Regions from separate parts of the Cupriavidus sp. H39 genome, predicted to be linked through region 2. Evidence: predicted binding sites of a transcription regulator. Region 2 holds the regulator's gene; each other region holds the start of a gene.
What was found. Region 2 encodes sigma-54, which starts transcription at its own class of promoters, with help from an activator protein. Its sites were predicted from a motif close to TGGCANGNAANCTGCTTT; they were not measured.
Positions count from the first base shown of each region.

Region 1 (6,971 bases), 750 kb from region 2:
ACGCAGACGTCGGCCAGCCGTGCCAGCGGCGAGCCGCTGTGGGTCAGCGCGAGCACGCTGGCGCCGCTGCTGCGCGCCAGCGTGGCGGCGGTCAGCATGTCCCAGGTGCGGCCGCTGTTGGAGACCAGCACGGCGACGTCGCCCGGGGCCAGCAGCGCCGCCGACATGCTGAACACGTGCGGGTCGGCATAGGCGACGGTCGGCACGCCCAGGCGGAAGAACTTGTGCTGGATGTCGAGCGCGACGATGCCGGAGTTGCCGCAGCCGTAGAACTCGATGCGCCGCGCCCCGGCGAGCAGCTGGATGCCGTGCTCGATCTGGTCGGCCGACAAGGCGTTGCGCACGCTCATCAGCGTGGCAATGGTGCGGTCGAACACCTTGCCGGCGATGTCCGCCGGGCGGTCGTCGGCGGCGACATCCTGGTGCACGAAGGGCGTGCCGCCGCCTACGTTCTGCGCGAACTGCAGCTTGAATTCGCGGAAGCCGTCGTAGCCCAGCGCCGCGCAGAAGCGCGCGATGGTCGGTTGCGACACGCCGGCGCGCTCGGCCAGTTCCGGCATCGACAGCCGGATCACGGCGGCGCCGTGGCGCGCGACATAGTCTGCCAGGCGGCGTTCTGAAGGACGGAGGGTGTCATAGACGGCAAGGATGCGGTCGCGCATGGCGGCAGGCAGCGGTATCGGCGTTGGAAGGATATGTAGAGATTCTACATCTGTTGGCGCCGCATCTTGCCCGAAATGGTATCGCTCGTGCGCTCGGGGTTTGCCCTGATTTTCCGATTTCCTGCGGGATTGTGATGCCTGAACGGCTCGACGGACACGGCGTGCTCGGTATAATGGCGTCGATCTGTAGAAAATCTACAGGCGTGAGGATCGATTGCCGGCTCATTGCCCCGCCCACAAGGACCAACACCGCCATGCCTTCCGCTGTCCATGCCGAGCTTCTGGCCGTAACCGACCGCATCGTGGCGCGCAGCCGCGCCAGCCGTGCCGCCTACCTTGCCCGCTGCGAGCGGGCGCAGTCGGAGCTGGGGCCCCTGCGCGGCATGTCCTGCGCCAACCTGGCGCACGGCTTTGCCGCGCTGCCGGCCAGCGACAAGCTGAAGCTGCGCGTCGACCATGCGCCCAACCTGGGCATCGTCACCGCGTACAACGACATGCTGTCGGCGCACCAGCCCTACGAGCGTTATCCCGCCGTGATCCGCGAGGCCGCGCGCGCGGTCGGTGCGGTGGCGCAGGTGGCGGGCGGCGTGCCGGCCATGTGCGATGGCATCACGCAGGGCAATGCCGGCATGGAACTGTCGCTGTTCTCGCGCGATGCGATTGCCATGGGCACCGCGGTGGCGCTGTCGCACAACACCTTCGATGCGGCGCTGATGCTGGGGGTGTGCGACAAGATCGTGCCAGGGCTGCTGATGGGCGCCCTGCAGTTCGGCCACCTGCCGATGGTGTTCGTGCCGGCGGGGCCGATGGCAAGCGGGCTGCCCAACAAGGAAAAGGCGCGCGTGCGCCAGCTCTACGCCACCGGGCAGGTGGGGCGCGACGCGCTGCTGGAAGCCGAATGCCAGGCCTACCACGGCGCCGGTACCTGCACCTTCTACGGCACGGCCAACAGCAATCAGTTCCTGATGGAAGTCATGGGCCTGCACCTGCCCGGTGCGGCCTTCGTCCACCCCGACAGCGGTTTGCGCGATGCGCTGACGGCCGCGGCGGCGCAGCGCGCGATCGCACTACGCGCGCGCGGCGACGCCTACCTGCCGCTGGCGCGCATCGTCGACGAGCGCGCCATCGCCAATGCCATGGTCGGCCTGCTGGCCACCGGCGGCTCGACCAACCACACCATCCACCTGGTGGCGATGGCGCGCGCCGCGGGCATCGTGATCGACTGGAATGATTTCGACTTGCTGTCGCGCATCACGCCGCTACTGGCGCGCGTCTATCCCAATGGCTCGGCCGATGTGAACCATTTCCATGCGGCAGGCGGCGCCGGCTTCGTGATCCGCGAGCTGCTGCAGGCCGGCCTGCTGCACGAGGACGTGCACACCGTGGCCGGCCCCGGCCTGGCCCGCTACACGCAGGAACCGGTGATGACTGACGGCGTGCTGCACTGGCGCGACGGCGCGGCGCAGAGCGGCGACCCGCAGGTGCTGGCGACGGCCGCGGCGCCGTTTTCGGCCGAGGGCGGCCTGCGGTTGATGCAGGGCAACCTGGGCCGCGGCGTAATCAAGGTCTCGGCCGTGGCGCCCGAGCACCGCGTGGTGGAAGCGCCGGTGCGGGTGTTCGACTCGCAGGAAGCACTGCAGGCCGCGTTCGATGCCGGCGAACTCGGCGGCGACCTGGTTGCGGTAGTGCGTTTCCAGGGGCCGAATGCCAACGGCATGCCGGAACTGCACCGGCTGACCCCGCTGCTCGGCGCGCTGCAGGACGCCGGCCACAAGGTGGCGCTGGTGACCGACGGGCGCATGTCCGGCGCTTCCGGCAAGGTGCCGGCGGTGATCCACGTCGGCCCCGAGGCGCTGGCAGGCGGCGCGCTGGCGCGCGTGCGCGACGGCGACCGCATCCGTGTCGACGCCGTCGCCGGCACGCTGCAATGGTTGGGCGACGAAAGCGAATTCGCGGCGCGCTCGCTGGCCCGCGCGCCTGCCGACCGGTTCGCGCAGTTCAGCCTGGGGCGGGGCTTGTTTGGCCTGTTCCGGCGCCACGCACGCATCGCGGAAGAGGGCGGCAGTGCACTCGACCTGTCCGAGGTGGATGCCGATGCCGGCGCGCCGGGGCACGGCCATACCGCGGCGGCGCAATCCGTCGCACAATAGCCAGGCCAGAGGCCGATTTTTCCCTGAAGTTTCCTGCGGGGCGGCAGCGCCCCGGGACGCCTTTGCACCGCCGCAACGACGTCCGGCCGGACCGACAAGGACAGACAAGGATGGCAACACCATCCGATACCAAGACCGACGGAGCAGACAATGATCTATATCCTGATGGGCGTTTCCGGCAGCGGCAAGACCACGGTCGGCCAGCTGCTGGCGCAGCGGCTGGGCTGCGGCTTCCACGACGCCGATGAATTCCACAGCGACGCCAACAAGGCCAAGATGCATGCCGGCATCCCGCTGACCGACGAAGACCGCTGGCCGTGGCTGGCTGCCATGCGCGCCGCCATCGACGCGGCCCGGGCCGAAGGCCGCACCCATGTGTTCACCTGCTCGGCGCTGCGCCAGGCTTACCGGGACCGCCTGACCCCGCCCGATGGCGGCGTGACCTTTGTGTTCATGAAGGGCGATGCCTCGCTGATCGGCCAGCGCCTGTCCGCGCGCACCGAGCACTTCTTCAATCCCGAGCTACTGCAAAGCCAGTTCGATACGCTGGAAGAACCTGGGGACGCGCTCGCGCTCGATATCCGCCAGCCGCCCGAGGCGCTGGTCGACACTATCTTGCAGGCCACCATGCGGCAAGGCGCTAGCGCGGCGCGCTGAGCCGCTGTCACCGTGCCCGCAAAGCATGGTGGCGGGGCGGGCAGTCCGATATTCCATGCCACGCAACCACGGCCGCCGGCCTCGCCGGCGGCCGTTTTTGCGTGCGCTGGCAGGCATCTTGCTTGATCGGTTCCGGTGCCGGTGCGGGGGCATGGGGCGCCCACCGGGCCACCTTGCGGCTTTCGCCGGCACGGGTATGCTGGAAGGGCCAGTGACTCGACGGCATCACCGTGGCGTGCACCAAACCGGCGCCGTCGCGGCGCAGGGCACGACAGCCAGGGCAACCAGGGCGGCCCGCAGCGGCGCGAACTCGCGCGGCCGCGGCGGCAGCCCGCGACATGGAGGAGCGGCCATCATGGCGGCGCGGTACTTCGACGAGATGCTGGACTGGCGCGATGACGGTGCGCCGGCGCTGATCCACGCGGGACAGGCCGTGCCTGATGGCGCGGTACGCCTCCACTACCGGCATTTCGCCGAATGGCTGGCGCGCCAGACCGAAAGCACGATGGGCAACAAGCGCGCCGAGGCCGACCTGGTGTTCCGGCGCGTGGGCATCACCTTTGCTGTCTACGGCGACAAGGATGAGGCCAATACCGGCACCGAGCGCACCATCCCGTTCGACGTGATCCCGCGCATTTTCCCGGCCAGCGAATGGGCGCTGCTGGAAAAAGGCCTGCGCCAGCGCGTGGCCGCGCTGAACCGCTTCGTCCATGACATCTACCACGGCCAGGACATCATCCGCGCCGGCGTGATCCCGCCCGACCAGATCTACAACAATGCCCAGTACCGGCCCGAGATGCTCGGCGTCAGCGTGCCGCACGACGTCTATGCGCATGTCGCCGGCATCGATGTGGTGCGTGCCGGCGAGGGCGAGTTCTACGTGCTGGAAGACAACCTGCGCGTGCCGTCGGGCGTGTCGTACATGCTCGAGAACCGCAAGATGATGATGCGGTTGTTCCCGGACCTGTTCGCGCGCAACCGCGTGGCGCCGGTGGCGCACTATCCTGACCTGCTGCTCGACATGCTGCGCGGGGTCTCGCCGCAGGCGATCGCCGATCCCACGGTGGTGGTGCTGACGCCCGGCATGTATAACTCGGCGTACTTCGAGCATGCCTTCCTGGCGCAGCAGATGGGGGTGGAACTGGTCGAAGGCAGCGACCTCTTCGTCGAGGACAACCACCTGTTCATGCGCACCACGCAGGGCCCGCAACGCATCGACGTGATCTACCGGCGCGTCGACGACGATTTCCTCGACCCGCTCGCGTTCCGTCCTGATTCCGCGCTCGGCGCCGCCGGACTTCTGTCGGTCTACCGCGCCGGCAACGTCACCATCTGCAATGCGATCGGCACCGGCGTTGCCGACGACAAGTCGATCTACCCGTACGTGCCGGACATGATCCGCTTCTACCTGGGCGAAGAGGCCATCCTCAGCAACGTGCCGACCTACATGTGCCGGCGCCCCGATGACCTGCAGTACGTGCTGGACCATATGGGCGAACTGGTGGTCAAGGAAACCCATGGCGCCGGCGGCTACGGCATGCTGGTTGGCCCGGCGGCGACGCGCGCCGAGATCGATGCCTTCCGTGAGGTGGTCAGGTCCAGGCCCGAGCAGTACATCGCGCAGCCCACGCTGGCGTTGTCGACCTGCCCGACTTATGTCGAGGCCGGCATCGCCCCGCGCCATATCGACCTGCGCCCGTTCGTGCTGTCGGGCAAGGAAGTGCGGATGGTGCCGGGCGGACTGACCCGCGTGGCGCTGCGGGAAGGTTCGCTGGTGGTGAATTCCTCTCAAGGGGGCGGCACCAAGGACACCTGGGTGCTGGAGCGATGAACGCGATGCCGGCCATGACGACCGCCGCCAACCCCGGAGAGCCCACATGCTGAGCCGCACCGCCGATCACCTGTTCTGGATGGCCCGCTACACCGAGCGCGCGGAGAACACCGCGCGCATGCTCGATGTCAACTACCAGACCTCGCTGCTGCCGCAATCGGCCGAAGTGGCCGAGCAGGGCTGGTGGGCCATGCTCGATATCTCCGAGCTGACCGACGTCTTCGACCACAAATACGGCCTGCTGTCGCGCGACGACGTGATTGATTTCATGGTGCGCGACATGACCAATGCCTCGTCCATCATGAGCTGCCTGCGCGCGGCGCGCGAGAACGCGCGCGCGGTGCGCGGCTCGCTGACCACCGAGGTCTGGGAGACCGTCAACACCACCTGGCTCGAGGTCCAGCGCCTGATTGCCGATGGCGTGCTGAAGGAAGACCCGGCGCGCTTCTTCGAGTGGGTCAAGTTCCGCTCGCACCTGGCGCGCGGGGTGCAGTTCGGCACCATGCTCAAGGACGATGCCTTTCATTTCATGCGGCTGGGCACCTTCCTCGAGCGGGCCGACAATACCGCGCGGATCCTCGACGTCAAGTTCCAGGCATCCTCCGGCGGGGAGGGCGTGGTGGTCGAGGCCGATCCCGATCAGGGCAGCGGCCCGAACGACTTCTACCACTGGGCGGCGATCCTGCGCTCGGTGTCGGGCTTCGAGGTCTACCGCAAGGTCTATCGCGCGGTCATCACGCCGCAGCGCGTGGCCGAACTGCTGATCCTGCGCCCGGACATGCCGCGTTCGCTGGTGTCGAGCATGGACGAGGTGGTGGCGATCCTGCATACGGTGCGCAACCAGCAGTCGGCGGAAACCGAGCGGCAGGCTGGTAAACTCCACGCCGACCTGAAGTACGCGCGGATCGACGATATCTTTGCCGTTGGCCTGCATGCGTACCTGACCAGCTTCCTGGAGCGCATCGGCGACCTCGGCAACGGCATCAGCCGGGACTTCCTGGTGCCGCTGCAGGTGGCCTGACCCGGGCCGCCGGCAGCCTCCATGCGCCGCCGCGCCCTGATATCGTGAAATACAAGATCCACCACCATACTGTCTACCGCTACACCGAACCGGTGCGGCGCAGCGTGCACGAAGTGCGGCTCGAGCCGCGCTCGGGCCCGCTGCAGACCGTCAACTACTGGCACCTGTCGACGCCCGGCAAGCCCACGGCGGCGCGCGATGGCTTCGGCAACATCGTGCACAACTTCACGGTGGCGGGGCCCGCCAGCACCATCGCCATCGAAGCCAGCGGCGAAGTGGAAGTGCTGCCGCCGCACGGCGACCTCGACCGCGACGGCCACCATGCGTTCCGCGACGCCCCGCCCGATGGCGAAGCGCGGGTATCGCCGCTGTATTTCCTCGGCAGCACGCCGCTGACCACGGCGCCGGCCGAGATGCAGGCCTTTGCCGCGCCGTTCCTCGCCGCCGGGCATGACATTGGCGCGCTGCTGGCGCTCGCCAGCGGGATCGGCGAGCGCGTGCGCTACAAGCCCAATACCACTGACGTCGGCACCTCGGCGGCCCAGGCCTTCGCGCTGGGCAGCGGCGTGTGCCAGGACCAGGCGCAGGTGATGGTTGCGGCGTGCCGGGCGCTGGGCATCCCGGCACGCTATGTCAGCGGCTACTTCTAC
Region 1 covers NZ_CP189848.1:1,418,724-1,425,694, forward strand. The annotation lists gene ACOCMH_RS22030 (MurR/RpiR family transcriptional regulator) at 1-662, opposite strand, end outside; gene edd (phosphogluconate dehydratase) at 917-2,812, shown strand; gene ACOCMH_RS22040 (gluconokinase) at 2,963-3,469, shown strand; gene ACOCMH_RS22045 (circularly permuted type 2 ATP-grasp protein) at 3,825-5,300, shown strand; gene ACOCMH_RS22050 (alpha-E domain-containing protein) at 5,347-6,321, shown strand; gene ACOCMH_RS22055 (transglutaminase family protein) at 6,366-6,971, shown strand, end outside.
Region 1: a site for sigma-54 is predicted at 3,577-3,594, ahead of ACOCMH_RS22045 (circularly permuted type 2 ATP-grasp protein). Genes of this name have one in related genera too.

Region 2 (6,971 bases):
GTGGCCTGGTTGGGCCGGGCCACTTCGTCGCCGCTGGCGATCAGGCACACGCCGAATGGCGCGCTGTCGCGCAGGCAGTTGCGCACCATGTCGACATAGCGCGCCTCGAACACGCGCAACGGCAGCCGCCCACCGGGAAACAGCACCGTGTGCAACGGGAACAGCGGCAGGTTGTCGAGCGTCCGTGGCGGGTCTTCTGACCCTGTGGGACGGTAGAGGTCGGTCGAGGACATGCGTGCAGGCTTGGGGTCGCGCAGCATTTGGGCCGCCAGGCCGACGCTGCGCTCAGGTGCCCCGTGAAGCCCGGGCGGCCATGCCGCGTGCGTCAGCCCGCCGGTGCGAGCTCTCGGTGTCTGACCAGCACATTACCATGTGCCCGGAAATAGTTGGCCAGCCTTTCCGCAATATAGACCGAGCGATGCTGGCCGCCGGTGCAGCCGATCGCCACGGTCAGGTAGCTGCGGTTGTCGGCGATGAAGCTTGGCAGCCACTTTTCCACGTAGGCGCGGATATCCTCGGCCATCGCCAGCACCATGGGCTGGGCCTGCAGGAAGTCGATCACCGGCGTGTCGCGGCCCGTCAGCGGCCGCAGCGCCAGGTCGTAATACGGATTGGGCAGCGAACGCACGTCGAACACCATGTCGGCGTCGCTGGGCACGCCGTGCTTGAAGCCGAACGACTCGAACAGCAGCGTCAGGCGCTGGCTGTCGTCACGGATCAGTTCCTTGATCCAGCTGCGCAGCGTATTGGTGCGCACATTGCTGGTGTCGATCCGGTGCGCGGCTTCGGCCAGCGGGCTCAGCAGCGCGCGCTCCATCTCGATCGCTTCCATCAGCGCCGTGTCGTTGAAGGCCGGGGCTTGACCCGGACCGGCACCGTCGGTGCGCGCAGACAGAGGATGGCGCCGGCGCGTTTCGGAGTAGCGTTGCACCAGGGCATCGGTGCTGGCGGTCAGGAAAATGACCTCGACCTGGTGCTCGGGGGCCAGCGCGCGCACGGTGTCGGGCAACTGGTCCAGCGATTCCCGGCTGCGGATGTCGGTGGCCACGCCCAGGTGCGTATAGCCCTGGCTGTCGAGATAGCGGGTCAGTTCAGGGATGAACTGGGCCGGCAGGTTGTCCACGCAGTAATAGCCTGCATCTTCGAGGACGTTCAGTGCGACGGACTTGCCGGAACCGGATATGCCGGTGATGAGGATGATGCGCATAGCAACTGAAGCATAGCATCAGGTGCTGGCTGCGTCATGACAGCACGTTGACACCAACAAAAATGGCGAACCTTCCGGTTCGCCATGCTGCTTCGCCAGTGGTGGCGCTCAGGCTGCCTTCGACAGGCATTCCTTCATGTAGGCCTTGTATTCGTCGCCCTTCTTGCCCTTGCCGGACTTGCTGCACGAAGCCATCTTGTCCTGCTGGGTCTTCGGCGCGCCCGACTTCGACAGGCATTCCTTCATGAAAGCCTTGCGTTCGTCGCCCTTCTTGCCGGCGGCCTGCGTATTGCAGGCCTTCATCTTGTCCTGCTGGGTATTGGCCGCGGGCTTGTCGGGGCTGGCCGGCGTAGCAGGCGTGGCGGGCACGGCAGGCGTGGCCGGGGCAGTAGCCGATGGCTTGGCCGGGGTCGCGGGCGTGGCCGGGGTGGCGGTCTGCGCAAATGCGCTGGCCGCGATCAACGGGGTGACCAGCGCGCACATCGCAATCAGTGTCTTCATGCTTGCTCTCCTCGGGGGTGGAAAACCTTATCGCCGCGCGCCGGGTCGGCGTTGCAGCTTCCGTAACGGGCGTGATGCCCATTACAGCACAAAACGGAGCATGCCTAAGAAACGTTGACGGGATGTGGCTACGCCGTTGTAAGCAATTGCAAACCGCGGCGAACGGCGGCTTAAAGCAGCCGGCCCTGCCCGCGCGAGACAGCGTCGGCCTGCATGGCGGCGCGCTGGCGATCCATGAAATCGCGCAGCGTGTCGATGCCGCGCAGGCGCAGGATGGTGTTGCGCACGGCAGCCTCGACCAGCACGGCAAGGTTGCGGCCGGCCGCCACCTGGATCTTGACCATGTGGATCGGCAGCCCGAGCACGTCCAAGTATTGCGAATCCAGCGGCAGCCGCTCGAACTCGCCATCGTTGCGCCGCACCAGCTGCACCACCAGCTTGATCTTCATCTTTCGCCGCACCGCGGTCTCGCCGAAGATGGTCTTGATGTCGAGCAGCCCCAGGCCGCGCACTTCAAGCAGGTTCTGCAGCAGCGGCGGGCAGCGGCCTTCGATGAAATCCGGCCCCAGCCGGACGAAATCGACGGCGTCGTCGGCCACCAGCCCGTGGCCGCGCGAAATCAGTTCCAGGCCAAGTTCACTCTTGCCCAGTCCCGATTCGCCCATGATCAGCACGCCCATGCCCAGGATGTCGAGAAATACGCCATGCATGGTCACGCGCGGCGCCGAGATGCGCGACAGGTACAGGCGCAGGTGGTCAATCACCGCCGCGGACGACACCGGCGTGGTGAACAGGGGCGTCGACGAGCGCGTGCAGCGCAGTTCCAGGTCCGGAGGCGGCTCCATGCCGTCGGCGATCACCAGGAAGGGCGGCTCCAGCAGGATCAGCTCGCCCATCTGGCGCTTGCGGGTCTCGTCGTCCAGCCGCTGGTAGTACGTGATCTCGGGTTTGCCAAGAACCTGGATCCGGTTCGGGTGGATCAGGTTGAGGTGGCCCACCAGGTCGGCGGCGGAGGTTGCTTCGCGGGCGAATTCCACGTCAAAGGCGCGGTCCGCGCCTTCCAGGCCGGCGACCCACGAGAGTTTGAGGTCGGCTGCGTTGTCGTCGAAGATAGACTGGGAGGTGACGCCGGTGAGTTCCATGCGGGTTGACTGGTAAGGCGGACTGCGAAGCGCGTGGCGCCTGCCCGGTCTGGTGCCGGCCCGCTCTGGGGAATCAGTGGATCAGGGATGCCATGCAATCAGCAGTTCGTGCACGGCATCGGGCGTGGGCAGGGTCGCCAGGCCCTCGCGCATGTCGCGATCCGACAGCAGTTGTGCGATCTCGGACAGGATTTCCAGGTGCTGCTGCGTGGCCTGTTCCGGCACCAGCAGGAAGATCAGCAGCGAAACCGGCTTGCCGTCCGGCGATTCGAACGGAATCGGCTCGGCCAGGCGCATGAAGGCGGCCAGGGGCTGCTTGAGGCCCTTGATGCGCCCGTGCGGAATCGCCACGCCGGCGCCGAGTCCGGTCGAGCCCAGCGACTCGCGCGCGAACAGGTTATCGGTCACGATGGCGCGCGCCACGCCATGATTGTTCTCGAAGAGGAGCCCGGCCTGCTCGAACACACGCTTCTTGCTGGTGACGCTGACGTCGAGGGTGATGTTGCCGGGTGGCAGCAATTTGGCCAAACGATTCATGGGCGATGCGCAGGATTTCAGTTAGCGGGCGGACCGTTCCGCCGGGCAGCGGCTGGCTCCCTGGCCGCTGCCGGCGCGGCTGGGAGGCGTCCGGCCCATTATAGAGCAGCGGTTAGGCTCGCATTGTGCAGCGCAGCGGGAGCAGGCGCGGCCACGATTTTCTCTCTCTCTTTGTATGGCGCAGCATACACCTTGACGCTGCGCTTGCGAACACCTCGGGTTCCTATGCGTGACAGGGTTGGCTCCGCTGCCACAGCCGAGCCGGCGCCCGGGCGCAAAAAAGCCGCGCTTCGCGGCGCGGCTTGCCTGTGGAATCCTGGTTCAGCAGCCCGTTTCGGGCTGCCGGGCACGGTTACTGCTGCATTTGCGCGGCGGCCATCTGGTACTTGACCGCTTCGCGGTCGTGGCCTTGCACGCGATCCTTGTAGCGGATCACCTGACGGTCCAGCTTGTCGACGAGTGCGTCGATCGCCGCATACAGGTCTTCGTGATGCGCCTCGACAAAGATGTCCTTGCCCTTTAGATGCAGATTGATTTCCGCGTACTGGCGCCGGTCCTTTTCCTTGTGATTGTCGACAGAGAGCAGCACGCTAACGCCAATGACTTGATCGAAATGCCTGACGATTCGCTCCAGCTTCGTTTCCACGTACTCACGCAGAGGGGGCGTGATGTCCAGGTGGTGTCCACTGATCTTGAAGTTCATAGCGCTTCTCCTTCTGAAAGAGCCTCACCAGGCAGGCGGTGGGCTCGGCTACAAAGACTTGCGGAGATTCACTGCGGGGATCTTGAGGGCTTCGCGATATTTGGCAACGGTGCGTCGTGCGACAACGAAGCCTTGCTCACCCAGCAGTTCGGCGATGCGACTGTCGGAAAGGGGATTCCTCGGGTCTTCGGCTCCTATCAGTTGCTTGATCAAGGCGCGGATGGCCGTTGATGAAGCCGCGCCACCGGTTTCGGTGGACACGTGGCTACCGAAGAAGTACTTCAATTCGAAAGTACCCATCGGCGTAGCCATGTATTTATTGGTCGTCACCCGGGAGATGGTTGACTCATGTAAACCCAGTGTATCGGCAATCTCCCGCAAAACCAAGGGGCGCATGGCGATTTCACCGTGGGTGAAAAAGTTCTTTTGACGCTCGACAATGGCCTGCGAGACACGCAGGATGGTGTCGAACCTTTGCTGGATGTTCTTGATCAGCCAGCGCGCCTCCTGCAGCTTCTGCTGCAGCCCCGCGGTGCCGGTTTCGCCCTTGGCGCCGCGCAGGATCTGCGCGTACATATCGTTGATGCGCAGCCTCGGCATCACATCGGGATTGAGCTGCGCGATCCAGCCGCCGCTGCCTTTGCGCACGAACACGTCGGGCACCACGAAATCGGCTTCGGGGCGGCTGTAAGCGTGGCCCGGGTAAGGGGCCAGCGAGCGGATCAGGTCGTGCGCGGCCTTCAGTGCGACTTCATCGACCTGCAGTGCCTTCTTCAGCCGCGTGTAGTCGCGTACCGCAAGCAGTTCCAGGTGATGGGTAACGATGGTCAGCGCCAGTTCGCGTTGCGGGTGGGTCAGGCGGCGCAATTGCAGCGCCAGGCATTCGGCGGCATTGCGCGCGCCCACGCCGGGCGGATCGAAGCTCTGCAGCAGCGTCAGGATGGCGTGGACTTCGTCGGGGTCGAACTCGAGCTCTTCGGGCAGTTCCGCGCAGATCTCTTCGAGCGAGGCGCTCAGGTAGCCATCGTCATCGAGGGATTCGATCAGGAAGATGGCGAGACCCTTGTCGCGCGCCGAGATCTTCAGCGGCGTCAGCTGCTCCATCAGGTATTCGCGCAGCGTGGGCTCGGCATCGCGCAGCTGCATCGGCGTCTTTTCGTCCTCGTCGCCTTGCGGGCGCCGGGCGAAGTCGTCCAGGCTCCAGTCGCCGTTGCTGTAGTCGTCACCGCTGCTGTTGTCGCCGTAGCTGTCATCGGCGGCGCCGTCGGCGCGCGCGTCGCCATTGCCCTGGGGCTCGGCCGGGGCGGGCGCGGGGGCGCTCTGTAAGTTGACCGAGCCATCGGCCGCCACGCGCAGCGGGCTTTCGATCCAGTCGTTCTCCCGTTCAAGCAGCGGGTTTTCTGTCAGCGCCTGTTCGACTTCCTGCTGCAGTTCGAGCGTGGAAAGCTGCAGCAGCCGGATCGACTGTTGCAGCTGCGGAGTCAGTGCCAGGTGCTGGGAGAGGCGAAGCTGTAGCGACGGTTTCATGCGACCTATTTTATGCGCATCTTTCCGATGTTGGAACGGAAATTGCTATCGCTGATGCGCCGTGATCGCCGCTGGCTCTCTGCCGTGCCGCCATGGCCGCCCGCACGGGGCGGCCGCCTTGTCACATGCGGAAGTTCTCGCCCAGGTAGACGCGCCGCACGGCGTCATTGGCAATGATGTCTTCCGGCTGGCCCGAAGCCAGCACCGTGCCTTCGCTGATGATGTAGGCGTGATCGCAGATGCCGAGCGTCTCGCGCACGTTGTGGTCGGTGATCAGCACGCCGATATTGCGCGCCTTGAGGAAGCTGACGATGCGCTGGATCTCGCCCACGGCAATCGGGTCCACGCCGGCGAAGGGTTCGTCCAGCAGGATAAAGCGCGGCGATGACGCCAGTGCGCGCGCGATTTCCACGCGGCGGCGCTCGCCGCCGGACAGCGACAGTGCCGGGTTGTTGCGCAGGTGGGCGATCTGCAGGTCGTCGAGCAGGGAATCCAGGCGGCGCTCGATCTCGGCCTTGGCCAGCGGCTTGCCCTGGTCCTGCTGCAGCTCCAGCACCGCGCGGATATTTTCCTCGACATTGAGCTTGCGGAACACCGAGGCTTCCTGCGGCAGGTACGACAGCCCCATGCGCGCGCGCTCGTGGATCGGCAGGCCGCTGATGTGGTCGCCGTCGAGCACGATGTCGCCTTCGTCCAGGGCCACCAGGCCGACGATCATGTAGAACGACGTGGTCTTGCCGGCGCCGTTGGGGCCGAGCAGGCCGACCACCTCGCCGCTCTTCACGTCGAGCGAGACGTCCTTGACAACCGTGCGCGAGCCATAGCGCTTCTTCAGGTGGCGCACGACCAGCGTGCTGCCGCCGGGCAGGACGGCGTTGGCTGCGACGGAAGGCTTCTCGGCGAGGGTGGCGTTATCGGTCATGGGTACGGTCAGGCGTTCAGGCGTGGCAGTCGCCGGCGCGCGGGCCGGCGACTGGCGTCAGGGTTTGTTGGCGGGCGCGGGCGCGGGCTTCAGGTCCAGCGGCGAGCCGCCGCCGCCCGCGGTGCCGGACTTCTGGTCCTGGCGCGGCGACAGCACCGCGCGCACCCGGCCGGACGGATTGGCTGCCGCGGCATCGCCGCTGCCGCCGCCGGCGGCGGTGTAGAGTTCCTTGCGGCTGTCGTAGGTCAGCACCGCGCCGCGGATCTCGTCGAGTTGCTTGGCGCCCTGCAGCCGCGCCATGCGGGCGTTGCCGATCAGCTTGGAGAATTCCTGCTTGCCGTCGTATTCGATGCGGTCGCCCCAGCCGTCGATGTATTCGTCGACGCCTTCGCGCTTCTGGCGGATATAGGCCTGCTTGCCCGGCTTCGCGGT
Region 2 covers NZ_CP189848.1:673,390-680,360, forward strand. The annotation lists gene ACOCMH_RS18570 (LON peptidase substrate-binding domain-containing protein) at 1-233, opposite strand, end outside; gene rapZ (RNase adapter RapZ) at 326-1,207, opposite strand; gene ACOCMH_RS18580 (PsiF family protein) at 1,316-1,708, opposite strand; gene hprK (HPr(Ser) kinase/phosphatase) at 1,879-2,850, opposite strand; gene ACOCMH_RS18590 (PTS sugar transporter subunit IIA) at 2,932-3,387, opposite strand; gene hpf (ribosome hibernation-promoting factor, HPF/YfiA family) at 3,740-4,090, opposite strand; gene ACOCMH_RS18600 (RNA polymerase factor sigma-54) at 4,139-5,617, opposite strand; gene lptB (LPS export ABC transporter ATP-binding protein) at 5,739-6,539, opposite strand; gene lptA (lipopolysaccharide transport periplasmic protein LptA) at 6,597-6,971, opposite strand, start outside.

Region 3 (6,971 bases), 640 kb from region 2:
TCGGCTACCTGGCCGGCATCACCTACTGGTGGCCGAAGGCGTTCGGCTTCAAGCTGAACGAGCGCCTGGGCAAGTACGCGTTCTGGTGCTGGCTGGTGGGTTTCTACTTCGCCTTCATGCCGCTGTACGTGCTGGGCCTGATGGGCATGACCCGTCGCCTGAACCACACCGACAACCCGGCCTGGACGCCGTGGCTGTACCTGGCCGTGGTGGGCGTGGTGTTCGTCGCGCTGGGCATCTTCTTCCAGGTGCTGCAGATCGTGGTGTCGATCCGCGACCGCAAGCAGCTGGCCGACGTGACCGGCGACCCGTGGGGCGGCCGCACGCTGGAGTGGGCCACCTCGTCGCCGCCGCCGTTCTACAACTTCGCGCACACCCCGGTGGTGCGTGACCTGGACGCGTTCGCCGACATGAAGGCCCGTGGCGAGACCCTGCCGACCGAAGGCTACGAGAAGATCCACATGCCCAAGAACACGGGCGCGGGCTTCTACATCGGCGCCTTCAGCCTGGTGTTCGGCTTCGCCCTGACCTGGCACATCTGGTGGCTGGTGGTGGTTGGCCTGGTCGGCATGATCTGGGCGTTCATCCACCGCAGCAACGACGACCACATCGACTACTACGTGCCGGCCACCGAGGTCGAGCAGATCGAAACGCGCCATCTGCAGCGCATTGCTTCGCAAGCCTGAGAACCATGTCGACTCAAGTCCTAGACCGCATCCCCGCGCAGGCAGGCGCCCCGGCTCACGCCGGCGCGCACGGCCATGACCATGCGCACCACGATACCAGTGCCAATACGGTGTATGGCTTCTGGATCTACCTGATGAGCGACTGCATCATCTTCGCCGGGTTGTTCGCGGCCTTCGCCGTGCTGCGCGGCGAACTGGCAGGCGGCCCGTCGGCGAAGGAGCTGTTCGAGCTGAACTACGTGCTGGTGGAGACCTTCATCCTGCTGTTCTCCTCGATCACGTACGGCATGGCGATGATCTCGCTGCAGAACCGCAGCCTGAAGCACGTGCAGACCTGGCTCGGCATCACGTTTCTGCTGGGCCTTGGCTTCATGGCGATGGAAATCAACGAGTTCCACCACCTGATCGCCGAAGGCGCCGGCCCGGGCCGCAGCGCGTTCCTGTCGTCGTTCTTCACGCTGGTCGGCACCCACGGCCTGCACGTCGCCAGCGGCATGCTGTGGATGATCGTGCTGATGTGGCAGCTGGGCAAGAAGGGCATCACCCCGACGCTCAGCAAGCGCCTGATGTGCCTGTCGCTGTTCTGGCACTTCCTGGACGTGGTCTGGATCGGCGTGTTTACCGTGGTCTACCTGATGGGACATCTGTGATGGCACAACACAACGCACCGGCGGCGCACGGCGCCCACGACTCGCACGCGCACGACAGCCACGCTGGCGGCCACGCCAGCTTCAAGTCCTACGCGATCGGCTTCATCCTGGCCGTGATCCTGACGGTGATCCCGTTCAAGATCGTGATGGACGGCACCATGGACAAGGGCACCATGCTGTGGATCATCCTGGGCATGGCCGTGGTCCAGATGATCGTGCACCTGAAGTACTTCCTGCACCTGGACTCGTCGTCCGAACAGCGCAGCAACGTGATCGCGCTGCTGTTCACGGCGCTGATCCTGGTGATCGTGGTGGCGGGTTCGCTGTGGATCATGCACAACCTGAACGCCAACATGATGGTGATGTAAGGGCTGCGCGGTCCTGGCATCCTGGCATCGACAAACGGGGCCCCGCGAGGGGCCCCGTTTTTCTTTGCCGCGACCTCGTCACGGCTTGAAGGTATCGCCTAGCACCACGCCCTCGCGGCGCGGGTCCGCGCCGCCCACCAGCACGGCGGAGCCGCCGATGGTGGAGCGGATGATCGCGCTCAAGCCGCTCGACTGCGCCGCGACATTCACCGTATGGCCCAGGTTGCGCAAGCCCCGCACCAGCGGGTCGTTGTCGCCCGGCAGGCCGCCGGCCGGCGTGCTGGTGTCGACATTGGGATGCTCGCCGCCGACGATCATGGCCGAGCCGGCACCGTTGGAGCCGCCGAAGTCGATCATCGACACCGCCTGCTGCGCATCCATGCCCCAGTCCAGCGAAGCCACCAGGGTCTTGGCCACGTACTGGATGATGGTGGCGCCGCCCGGCGAACCGGTGGTCATGTAGAAGTCGCCGCGCGAGCCGTCGCCGTTGCGCCTGAACACCAGCGTGGGCGCCATCGAACTGCGCGGGCGCTTGCCCGGCTGCAGCCGGTTGGCCACCAGCACGCCGCCAGGCGCCGGATCGGCATTGAAGTCGGTCAGCTCGTTGTTGAGCAGGAAGCCGTTGGTCATGTGGTACGACCCCAGGCCCGACTCGATGGTGGTAGTCATCGCCACCACGTTGCCGTACTTATCGTGCAGCGACAGGTGCGTGGTACCGCGTTCTTCCACCATCGACGGCGCCAGCGGCACGTCGCCGAGGTTGCCCGCTGCCACCGGCGTCACCATCGAGCTGGTGGTGCTGATCAGGCTGGCACGCTGGCTCAGGTAGGGCTTGTTCAGCATGGTGTCCCAGGTGCCGCCGGGCAAGGGGATGAAGTCGGTGTCGGCCACGTACTTGTTGCGGTCGGCGTAGGCCAGGTGTCCGGCTTCGCCCATCAGGTGGACGCCCAGCACGCTGGGCCGGCCGCCGTTCTGGTCGACCAGGGTGGGCTTCTGCGCCGCCATGTCGAAGTTCTCGACGATGCCCAGGATCTGCGCCACCGCGATGCCGCCCGACGACGGCGGCGGCATGCCGCACACCTCGTACTGCCGGTAGGTGGTGCACACCGGCGTGCGTTTCTTGGCTTGGTAGTTGGCCAGGTCGTCCAGCGTAGTCACGCCGGGCGTGGTGGTGCCGTCGTAGGTGGTCTGGATCTTGTTGACGATGGCCTGGGCGATCGGGCCGTTCTTGTAGAACGCGTCGGCGCCGCCCACGGCAATGGCGGTAAACACCGCCGCCAGGGCGGGATTGCGCAGCATGGTGTTGACCGCGCGCGGCGTGCCGTCGGGGTTCAGGAAGTAGGCGGCCATCTCGGGATCGCGCTTGATGTTGGCCACGGTGGCGCTGTCCGAGATCGCGGCGGCCATGCGCGGCGGAATCGCAAAGCCGTCGGCGGCCAGCTTGATCGCCGGCGCGAACAATTCCTTCCACGCGGTCTTGCCGTAGTCGCGGTGGGCCAGTTCCAGCACGCGCAGCGTGCCCGGGGTGCCGATGGAGCGGCCGCTGCGAATCGCGGTGGGCAGCGGCGCGGTCTGGTCGGTGGCGGACTTCCAGCGCAGGTAGTTTTCATCGGCGGCGGCGGGCGCGGTCTCGCGGCCGTCGTAGGCGGTGACCTGCCGGGTCGCGGCGTCGAAATGCAGGATGAAGGTGCCGCCGCCGATGCCGGACGATTGCGGCTCGACCAGGTTCAACACCATCTGCGCCGCCACGGCGGCGTCGATGGCGGTGCCGCCGGCCTTCAGCACGTCGCACGCCGCCTTGGTCGAGACCGGATTGTTGGTCACGGCCATATAGGTCTTGCTATAGACGGTGACCTTGGGCGCATAGCCGGTCGCCTGCTCCGGCGCGTTGGGGTCGCCCGGCAGGACCACGGCCTGGCCGCCGGTGCTGCCGTCCAGTTCGCAGCCGGCGGTCGGCGTGATCGGCGGCGGTGGCGGTGGCGGCGAGTCGCCGCCGCCGCCACCGCAAGCGCCCAGCGTCAGGGCAAATGCCGCCAGGGCCAGCTTGCCGCGGCGCTGGCGCCAGGGAGGGGTGGCGCGCAGCGGCAGCTGCGGTTCGGCGGAGGATGCGTTGGGATCGGCAGCGTACGGCATGATTTCTCCTTCCTTGTGTGGTCCGGGAAATGCCTGGGCCGTCGTCGTGGGCAAAGACCGCGGCCAGCTTTCACCGTAGTCGGGCGGCGCTCAGGTCTTAATCATTGAATGTACGGATTTACATGCATTCGAATCCGGGTTTAAGCGGTTGATTAATTGCGCCCCGGCCACGGTGCCGGCAGGTCGGCACTTGCCAACGGCGCCACGGTGGCGCAAGCCGGATCCGGCCGGGTGCGACATGCACCGGGATCGCCCGCCATGGCTGGCACGCACTGTCACAGTGCGTAGTTGCGTTGCACGGCGATGGTGCGCGCGGGCACTGCAGCCGGCATCCGGCCGCCCGCGCCGCCTGTGGCCGCGCCGCGCGGGGCTTGTCGCCGTGGCACGCTAGTTGCAGATGCATCACCCCGGGGAGCGTAGTCCCTGACCTACACCATAAACGGGAGCTGCAAATGCAACGACGTGACATGCTGAAGCTGTCGGCGATAGCCGCCGCGGCGATGATCGGTACCAGCCCGCTGGCGCTGGCGCAGTCCAAGGAGCCGATCAAGGTCGGCATCCTGCATTCGCTGTCCGGCACCATGGCGATTTCGGAAACGTCGCTGAAGGACGTGGCCCTGATGACCATCGACGAAATCAACAAGAGCGGCGGCGTGCTCGGGCGCAAGCTGGAACCGGTGGTGGTCGACCCGGCGTCGAACTGGCCGCTGTTCGCCGAGAAGGCGCGCCAGCTGGTCAGCAAGGACAAGGTGGCGGTGACCTTCGGCTGCTGGACCTCGGTGTCGCGCAAGTCGGTGCTGCCGGTCTACGAAGAGCTCAACGCGCTGCTGTTCTACCCGGTGCAGTATGAAGGCGAAGAGATGTCGAAGAACGTCTTCTACACCGGCGCCGCGCCCAACCAGCAGGCCATTCCGGCGGTGGAATACCTGATGAGCAAGGAGGGCGGTGGCGCCAAACGGTTCTTCCTGCTCGGCACCGACTACGTCTACCCGCGCACCACCAACAAGATCCTGCGCGCCTTCCTGAAGAGCAAGGGCGTCGCCGACAAGGACATCGAAGAGGTCTATACCCCGTTCGGCCACAGCGACTACCAGACCATCGTCGCCAATATCAAGAAGTTCTCGCAGGGCGGCAAGACCGCGGTGATCTCCACCATCAACGGCGATTCCAACGTGCCGTTCTACAAGGAACTGGGCAACGCCGGGCTCAAGGCCAAGGACGTGCCGGTGGTGGCGTTCTCGGTCGGTGAAGAAGAGCTGCGCGGTATCGACACCAAGCCGCTGGTGGGCCACCTGGCCGCGTGGAACTACTTCATGTCGGTCAAGAATCCCGAGAACGATGCTTTCCGCAAGCAGTGGGCGGCCTGGGTCAAGGCCAACAACCTGCCCGGCGGCGACAAGCGCGTGACCAACGATCCGATGGAAGCCACCTACGTCGGCATCCACATGTGGGCGCAGGCCGTGAAGAAGGCCGGCAGCACCGACACCAACAAGGTGCGCGCCGCCATGTACGGCCAGACCTTCAAGGCACCGGACGGCTTCACGCTGACGATGGGTGAGAACCACCACCTGTACAAGCCGGTGATGATCGGCGAAGTCAAGGGCGACGGCCAGTTCTCGGTGGTGTGGAAGACGCCGAAGGCGGTGCGTGCGCAGCCGTGGAGCCCGTTCATCGCGGGTAACGAAGGCAAGCCGGACAAGGTGATGTAAGCGGACGCCAGCCTGGCTCCGTGACGATGGCTTCCCTCTCCCGCAAGGCGGGGGGGAGGGAGCACATCGCCCCCTTTCGCACACCAGAACAACAAGGCGCTGAAGCGCCGCCACTGCGCCAGCCACTATGCCCAAACTACTTCCGACAATGGCCATGCCATGGCTGCGCGCCCTGCTGGCGGCGTTGCTGCTGGCGGCTGCGCCGTGGGCCGCGGCGCTGACGCAGGCCGACCTGAAGCCGCTGGCCGAAGACGATTTCGATGCCAAGACCGCGGCACTGACCGCGCTCGCGAAGGCCCCGCCCGATCAGGCCGGCCCGATCCTGAAGGCCCTGCAGGACGACGCGCTGCAATACGCAGCGTCGGTCGGCATGGTGCGCCAGGACGGCGATAAGACCGTCGATGCCATTACCGGCAAGCCGGTCGCGGTGAAAGCCGACGAACTGGAGTCCCTGACCCTGAACAACAGCCTGCGTGCGCTGGTCGACAGCGCCGCCAGCAGCCTGCTGCTGCAGTCACCCGACATCGCGGTGCGTGCGCAGGCGGTCGCCACGCTGCGCGCCCAGCCGGAAAGCGCCTCGCGCGCCGCGGTCGAAGCCGCGCGCAAGAATGAGGCCGATGCCGGCCTGCGCACCAGCCTGGACGTGATCTGGGCCAACCTGGTGCTGGCCGAGCCGGCTGACCCCGCAGCGCATGACGCGCGGCTTGAAGCCATCCGCATCCTCGGCAGCGACAGCAACCCGCAGAGCCGCCAGAAGCTGGCGCCGCTGGTGGAGCGCAACAGCGCCGGCAACTACCGCGAGCCCGATGCCGACGTGCGCCTGGCCGCGCAGCAGGCGCTGGACACGCTGCGCAGCGACCAGCGCCGCGCCGAGCTGATCGGCAACCTGTTCGCCGGACTGAGCCTGGGCAGCGTGCTGTTGCTAGCCGCGCTCGGGCTGGCCATTACCTATGGCCTGATCGGCGTCATCAACATGGCGCACGGTGAATTCCTGATGATTGGCGCCTATGCGACCTACGTGGTGCAGTCGCTGTTCCGCGCCTACGCGCCGGGTGCGTTCGACTGGTACCTGCCGGCGGCGCTGCCGGCTTCGTTCCTGGCCGCGGCGGCGGTGGGCTTCGTGCTGGAGCGGCTGGTGCTGCGCCACCTGTACGGCCGCCCGCTGGAAACACTGCTGGCCACCTTCGGCGTGAGCCTGCTGCTGATGCAGGCGGTGCGCACGCTGTTCGGTGCGCAGAACGTCGAGGTGTCCAATCCCGGATGGATGAGCGGCGGCTTCGAATCGATGCCGGGGCTGGTGATCCCGTACAACCGCGTGGTCATCATCCTGTTCGCGCTGGCGGTGGTGGCGGTGGCGTGGGCGGTGCTGAACCGCACGCGGCTGGGGCTGTTCGTGCGCGCGACCACGCAGAACCGCACCATGGC
Region 3 covers NZ_CP189848.1:1,313,931-1,320,901, forward strand. The annotation lists gene cyoB (cytochrome o ubiquinol oxidase subunit I) at 1-686, shown strand, start outside; gene cyoC (cytochrome o ubiquinol oxidase subunit III) at 692-1,336, shown strand; gene cyoD (cytochrome o ubiquinol oxidase subunit IV) at 1,336-1,704, shown strand; gene ACOCMH_RS21550 (gamma-glutamyltransferase family protein) at 1,783-3,837, opposite strand; gene urtA (urea ABC transporter substrate-binding protein) at 4,290-5,546, shown strand; gene urtB (urea ABC transporter permease subunit UrtB) at 5,695-6,971, shown strand, end outside.
Region 3: a site for sigma-54 is predicted at 4,218-4,235, ahead of urtA (urea ABC transporter substrate-binding protein). Genes of this name have one in related genera too.